2 linked regions of the Pseudovibrio sp. Tun.PSC04-5.I4 genome follow. The protein of the gene in region 1 binds, or shares a complex with, the protein of each later gene. Links are inferred from orthologs where the notes say so. Each region holds a gene or a part of one and is shown in the gene's direction. Other genes may lie near its edges.

The links.
Region 2: the proteins of ccmE (region 1) and ccmB are in contact, whole or in part, in a solved structure (PDB 8CE8), measured with the Escherichia coli proteins. The link is inferred for Pseudovibrio sp. Tun.PSC04-5.I4 from one-to-one orthologs.

The regions. Positions count from the first base shown.
Region 1 is NZ_FNLB01000006.1:811,247-814,516, forward strand. Bases 158-3,109 are described here. They hold ccmE (cytochrome c maturation protein CcmE), read left to right. Parts: upstream 158-1,372; coding sequence 1,373-1,846; downstream 1,847-3,109. Other genes in these bases: ccmI (c-type cytochrome biogenesis protein CcmI), read left to right, coding at 158-1,292; BLS62_RS08840 (heme lyase CcmF/NrfE family subunit), read left to right, coding at 1,909-3,109. Outside these bases: more of ccmI, read left to right, coding at 129-157; more of BLS62_RS08840, read left to right, coding at 3,110-3,270. UniProt on the Escherichia coli protein: Heme chaperone required for the biogenesis of c-type cytochromes. Transiently binds heme delivered by CcmC and transfers the heme to apo-cytochromes in a process facilitated by CcmF and CcmH.
Region 2 is NZ_FNLB01000006.1:3,116,060-3,119,298, forward strand. Bases 69-2,989 are described here. They hold ccmB (heme exporter protein CcmB), read left to right. Parts: upstream 69-1,155; coding sequence 1,156-1,824; downstream 1,825-2,989. Other genes in these bases: ccmA (heme ABC exporter ATP-binding protein CcmA), read left to right, coding at 455-1,153; BLS62_RS19730 (heme ABC transporter permease), read left to right, coding at 2,003-2,782; ccmD (heme exporter protein CcmD), read left to right, coding at 2,798-2,989. Also shown: more of ccmD, read left to right, coding at 2,990-3,019; BLS62_RS19740 (DsbE family thiol:disulfide interchange protein), read left to right, coding at 3,037-3,239. UniProt on the Escherichia coli protein: Required for the export of heme to the periplasm for the biogenesis of c-type cytochromes.

The DNA.
Region 1 (3,270 bases):
GCGCCTGCGTCTTTTAGAAAGTAAGTGAATTTTCCTAGGTATTTTGTGGGTATATAACCCCTGCGACGGCCCGCCGCAGGGGGGGAACTGTTGCCTTTCACATTTAGAACCTGTCTATTTAGGCCACTATGACATTCTGGTTAGTTCTCGCAATTTTGACGGCGGCGGTCGCATTGACCGTACTCGTTCCATTGACCCGCTCTCCCAAGGTTAGTCCTGAAGAGCGCAATGATGAAGCTGTGTTTCGTGCTCAGCTTGATGAAATACAAAAAGATCTTGAGCGCGGTGTTATCGCGCCGGATATGGCAGAAGCCGCCAAAATTGAAGTGTCGCGCCGTTTGTTGGCAGCGCATAAGCAAAACCAGGGAGGTCATACCTCGGCTCCCTCTAAGTTTCGCATGCGATTGGTCCAGCTTACGGTGATTATACTGATGCCATTGGCTGCCCTTGGTATGTATTTGCAATTTGGCTCTCCTGAGGTGCCAGACCAACCACGCGCAGAGCGTTTGGTCGCACAATCAGGGCAAGCCGATTTGCGGGTGCTCATTGCGCGCACTGAAGACCATTTGCAGGAAAATCCGAAGGATGGTCAGGGCTGGGCAGTCATCGCTCCAGTCTACATGCGCACCGGGCAGTTTGAGAAAGCGCGCCGCGCCTACGCCAATGCGTTGCAACAGTATTCTGAAAATACTGAGCTGATGGTTGGATGGGCAGAAGCCAGCATTTTTGCCAACAACGGGCAGGTCAGCGAAGAAATTGAAAAGGTATTGCGGAGGATCAACCTCGCGCAGCCTGAAATGCTTCAACCTTACTATTATCTGGCCATGGCGATGGGCCAAAAAGGTCAGCTTAATAAGGCTCTGGACGCGTGGAATGCCCTACTGAGAAGTGCAGACCCAACAGCGCCTTGGATAGATGCTGCCAAAGCTCAACGCGATGAACTGATCGCACAAGGTGCCGTCGCATCAAGCAAAATTCCTGAGCTTTCTGCCGCAGCGCAACAACCAGCCAGCCCAACAGCTGAGGAAGTCAGTGCAGCATCGCAAATGAGCGCAGATGACCGCAAAGACATGATCAACCAAATGGTTGTTCAGCTGAATGAGCGTTTAACGGAAGAGGGTGGTTCAGCTGCCGAATGGGCACGATTGATCCAGTCTCGGATTATTCTTGGCGAACAGGTAAAGGCGATCAAAACAGTTGCCCGCGCCAAGGAAAACCTGAAAGACGATGCTGCTGGTCTGAAACAGATCAACCAGCTGGCGGCGAGTTTGAAGTTAACACCTGCCAAATGAGGCAGATAGCATAAATGCTGCGACCAGCTTGAAAAACCTAGTGGCTCAGAGTTGGCAACGTATCTTTGGAACTGGCAAAAATGACACGTAAACAGAAAAGACTCGGCCTCATTGGTCTTGCAGGATTGGTGCTGACGTCAGCCGTCGGCTTGGTTCTTTATGGACTTTCCAGCAGCGTGACCTATTTCCAAAGCCCAAGCGATATTGCTGAACAGCAGATAGCTGTTGGGCAGAGAATTCGTCTTGGTGGTTTGGTGGAAGATGATTCCGTCGATAAAAGTGCTGGCTCCATAATTCTGTTTCGCGTAACCGATCAGGCTGAAACTGTTCCGGTGTTCTTTAAAGGTATTTTGCCAGATCTGTTCCGCGAAGGGCAGGGCATCATCGCCGAAGGTTTTATGGATGAAAAAGGCGTCTTCAATGCCGATTTGGTTCTAGCCAAGCACGATGAGAGCTACATGCCTAAGGAAGTCTATGAGTCACTCAAAGACGAGGGACATTGGATGGAAGAAGAGCAGGCCGCAGTCACCGACCAGAGTTCCAAAATAAATTAATCAAAGTCAGCCCACAACCGGGCCGGAAGTACAGCACCTGAAATGGACTGTAGGAAAACGCAATGATAATTGAAATTGGCCACTATGCGCTCATTCTTGCATTGGTAGTCGCAGCGATTCAATCAGTCTTTCCAGTGTGGGGAGCCGTTCATTCAGATCACCGTCTGATGGGAATGGCGCCTGGCCTTGCAATACTTATGTTCCTTCTGGTTTGCGTTTCCTTTGGCGCATTAACCTGGGCCTATTTGTCCTCTGACTTCTCACTGCTGAATACCTATCAGAATTCGTATAGTGATAAGCCGTTGATCTATAAAATCTCCGGCGTCTGGGGGAACCATGAGGGCTCCATTCTGCTCTGGGTGCTCATTCTTACGTTGTTTGGCGCGCTCGTTGCTGTGTTCTCCCGCAACATTCCTCAACAATTGAGAGCCGCAACACTCGGCGCTCAGGGTTGGGTATCCTTCGCATTCCTTCTGTTTGTTATTGTTGCATCAAATCCGTTCATACGCATTAGCCCGGCTCCGTTACAAGGCACCGGCCTGAACCCAATGCTGCAGGATGTGGGTTTGGCTATACACCCGCCAATCCTTTACATCGGTTATGTTGGCTTCTCCATCGTGTTCGCGTTCGCAGCCGCAGCCCTTATTCTTGGCAAGCTTGATGCCGCATGGGCGCGTTGGGTGCGTCCTTGGATTCTCGTCAGTTGGTCCTTCCTCACCCTCGGCATCGCAATGGGTTCTTATTGGGCTTATTACGAGCTCGGTTGGGGTGGCTGGTGGTTCTGGGATCCGGTTGAAAACGCATCCTTTATGCCATGGTTGACCGGTACCGCCCTGTTGCACTCCGCAATTGTTATGGAGCGCCGTGATGCGCTCAAAGTCTGGACAGTCTTCCTTGCACTTCTGACATTTTCGTTGTCGCTGCTTGGTACCTTCCTCGTCCGTTCTGGTGTCCTGACCTCTGTTCACGCGTTTGCAGTTGATCCAGCTCGTGGTGTCTTTATTCTGGCTATCCTCCTCATCTTCGTAGGTGGATCTCTGGCTTTGTTCGCATGGCGTGCGCCTCTGCTACGTCAGGGTGGTTTGTTCTCTCCCATCAGCCGTGAAGGCGCGTTGGTGCTCAACAACTTGTTCCTTACAACGGCTTGTGCAGCTGTGTTTGTTGGAACGCTCTATCCGCTGGTCCTTGAAGCCTTCTCTGGCAGTAAGATTTCTGTAGGCGCACCATTTTTCAACCTGACATTCGGCCCGATCATGGTGCCCGTGCTGATTTTGATGCCATTTGGTCAGTTGTTGGCGTGGAAGCGCGGCGATATATTGGGCGTGAGCCAACGTCTGACGTCAGCTTTCATTGTGTCGATTCTGGCAACGATTGGATTGATCTGGTTCATGGGCGCAAGCTCCACCAGCATCCTGACAGCGCTC
Region 2 (3,239 bases), 2.3 Mb from region 1 along the record:
AATTGACGAACCCTTGATGAGTTCAGATCTGGCCAATTTCCACTAAAAAGCGCTTTGCGTGCTCTGTTGATGTTCATCAGCTCTTAGTTGTTGTCCCTAATAGCGTTATTCCGCGGATCGATCCAGATGCAGTCCCTTGGGTAAGCCCAAAAAATGAGGTTCTGATCTGAAAGAAACTTAAAAATACGCGAAAAATAGAGAGCAAATTGGCTTCTTATGAGTTTACATATACAAGTGTATACAATATGTCCATCACCTTTTGGATATTGGCCTATGATTTTTGCCAAGGTTTGTAGCAGGTGATTCAGGCGTGGGTGAGCTTAGAATTGTCGTTGGGCTATTCTTTCGAGTGTGTTCTAGATCAAAGCTAAACTGCTTTTTGGTTTGTAGTAATACACATTCGCAGGCTATAGCTTTGCGTAAAGGTGAGTTAGAGGCGCATGTGTCTAAACAATTGAAGTTAATCTGCCAAAATTTGGCTTGTGATCGTGGTGGACGCAGAGTTCTGAGCCACGTGGATTTTGAAGTCAGCTCCAGCGAAGCTTTGATTGTGCAAGGACCGAACGGGGTAGGGAAGTCCTCTCTGCTGCGTGTTGTGGCCGGACTTGTCGCCAAAGCCCATGGAACGATCGAGCTGGATGGCGGTACGGCTGAGCGTTCTGTTGCAGAACATTCGCACTATTTCGGCCATCTTGATGCGTTGAAGCCGGTTCAAACCGTTCTTGAGAATCTCAGCTTCTGGCGCAGCTTTTTCGAGCCAGCCGATTTTAGTGAGAATAAAGCGCGCGAAAGCATGAGTGAGATGGAAGCGCTTGAGACCCTCGGTATCGCGCATACCTCCAGCTTGCCTGCTGGCTATCTTTCTGCGGGGCAGCGTCGTCGCCTTTCTTTGGCGCGCCTGCTTGTGGTGCCTCGTCCTATCTGGCTGCTGGATGAGCCAACGTCCGCGCTGGATAAAGCCTCAGAAGAAGTTCTACTCGGGTTGATTGCGGATCACATTCACGCAGGTGGTCTTGTTATGGCGGCAACGCATTTACCTTTGAACCTCCCGAACACCAAGTTTTTGCAGCTTTCTGCAGTGACCACAGAGAGTGAGCATATGTTTGCTGAGGCGGATCCTTACTTTGACCAGGACGAGCAGGGTGAGGACTGATCATGGGTTGGATGAAAAGCTTATTTATCCGCGAGTATCAGTTAGCTAACCGCGTTGGTGGTGGTGCTCTGATTGGTGTTCTGTTCTTCCTCGCGGTGGTGACGATTTTCCCATTCGGCGTTGGCCCGGATATGGTTTTACTGGCGCGAATTGGGGCTGCGATCCTTTGGATCGGTGCATTGTTGGCGACCCTGTTGGGGCTGGATCGTTTGTTTCAGGCTGATCGTGAAGACGGCACTCTGGAACTGTTGATTATGTCGGGCCGGTCTTTGGAACTTGTGGTTCTTATCAAGTGTGTTGCACACTGGACCGCAACGGGTCTTCCGCTCGTGCTTGCAACGCCTGTTTTGTCGCTCTTTGTTGGGCTCGATTTTCAGGCGATTGTTTCGGTTACGCTAACGTTGTTGGTCGGCGCTCCTGCACTGACGCTGCTTGGTGCGGTCGGGGCGGGTGTTACCGTCTCTATGCGGCGGGGCGGAGTGTTGCTTTCCATTCTGGTTATTCCGCTGGCAATTCCGATCCTCATTTTCGGTGTGAGTGCGGCGACGGCAGCATCTATGGATACTAATAACTTTCTGGTTCCGTTCCTGTTCTTGTGTGCCTTAACGTTGTTTGGATTGGTTGTCGGGCCGCTTGCAGCAGCAGCAGCGCTACGTATTTCCGGTGATTAACTTAAAGGGATCTGAGTTGGTAGAAAAAATCTACTCAGCTAAATCTTTGTAAATTAGCGAAAAAACCGTGCAATCTCGCGGATGTGATGTCGCGAATTGCGTATAATCAAAGACTGTGATGGGTCCGTGACACTATGTACACATTGATGCCCCGTCATTCTCAGTTTAGAACGGCTCTATGACCTTATACGATCTTGCAAACCCAACCCGGTTCCTGAAGCTTGTGAAAGCTGTGCTTCCATGGCTTATCGTAGCGACGGTCACTGCTCTGGCAGTTGGCTTGTACTTCGCGTTTTTCGTGGCTCCTGAGGATTATCAGCAAGGCCAGACTGTTCGAATTATGTTCGTGCATGTGCCTGCTGCCCAGCTTGCTATGATGTGTTATGCGATGATGGCGCTTTCCTCCGTTGGTTCATTGGTCTGGAAACATCCGCTAGCTGATGTCTCAGCGAAAGCCTCTGCTCCGATTGGTGCTGCTTTTACCTTCCTTGCTTTGTTCTCCGGCGCTGTCTGGGGCAAGCCAATGTGGGGCACATTCTGGGTTTGGGATGCGCGCCTGACTTCCTTCCTTGTGCTGCTGATTATGTACCTTGGTATTATCGCGCTGTGGAAGGCGATTGAGGATCCGATCAAAGCTGCGAAGGTCAACGCTATCATCACGCTGGTTGGCGTGATCAACGTGGTCATCATCAAGTTCTCTGTTGAGTGGTGGAACACGCTGCACCAGCCGTCGAGCCTTATTCGTGCTAATGGTCCTGCAATTCACTCCTCCATTCTTATACCGCTCGGATTGATGGCTCTGGCCTTCATCCTCCTGTTTTTGACACTGCATTTGATGAGCATGCGTAACGAGATTATGCGCCGTCGTATCAGAGCAATGCGGATGCGTGCAGCATCTGTTGCGCCAGCAGTTTCCAGCAGTTCTATTTCTGGTACTGCACCAGCGGGTGGGAGGTAAGTCGCTATGGAATTTATGGATTTCGGTCGTCACGCGGGTTACGTCTTTGCTGCCTACGGTATGGCTGCGGTGGTTATTGCTGCACTTATCGTCTGGGTACGTACAGATAAAACCCGGCTTGAAGGCGAGATGCATGCCTTGGAAGCAAGTGGCATTCGTCGTCGTTCAGCAAGGCGCGCAGCACCTGCTGTTAGCCAAGTGGTCTCCGCCGAAAACAAAGATGATAGTGGGAAATAAGCATAATGGAATCCGGAATGGATGAAGAAAAGAAGTCAGGCGTTTCTCCGCTATTCCTTCTTCCGCTGATTATTGTTGTCGTGCTTGCCATTTTGTTTGCAGCAATGATGTTTTCAGATCGTGACCCAAAGCAGTTGCCTTCAGCTTTGATTGATAAGCCCGCTCCCGAGTTTAATCTTGGTCCGGTTGTTGGGCTTATGGAAAACGGAAAGCAAGTTCC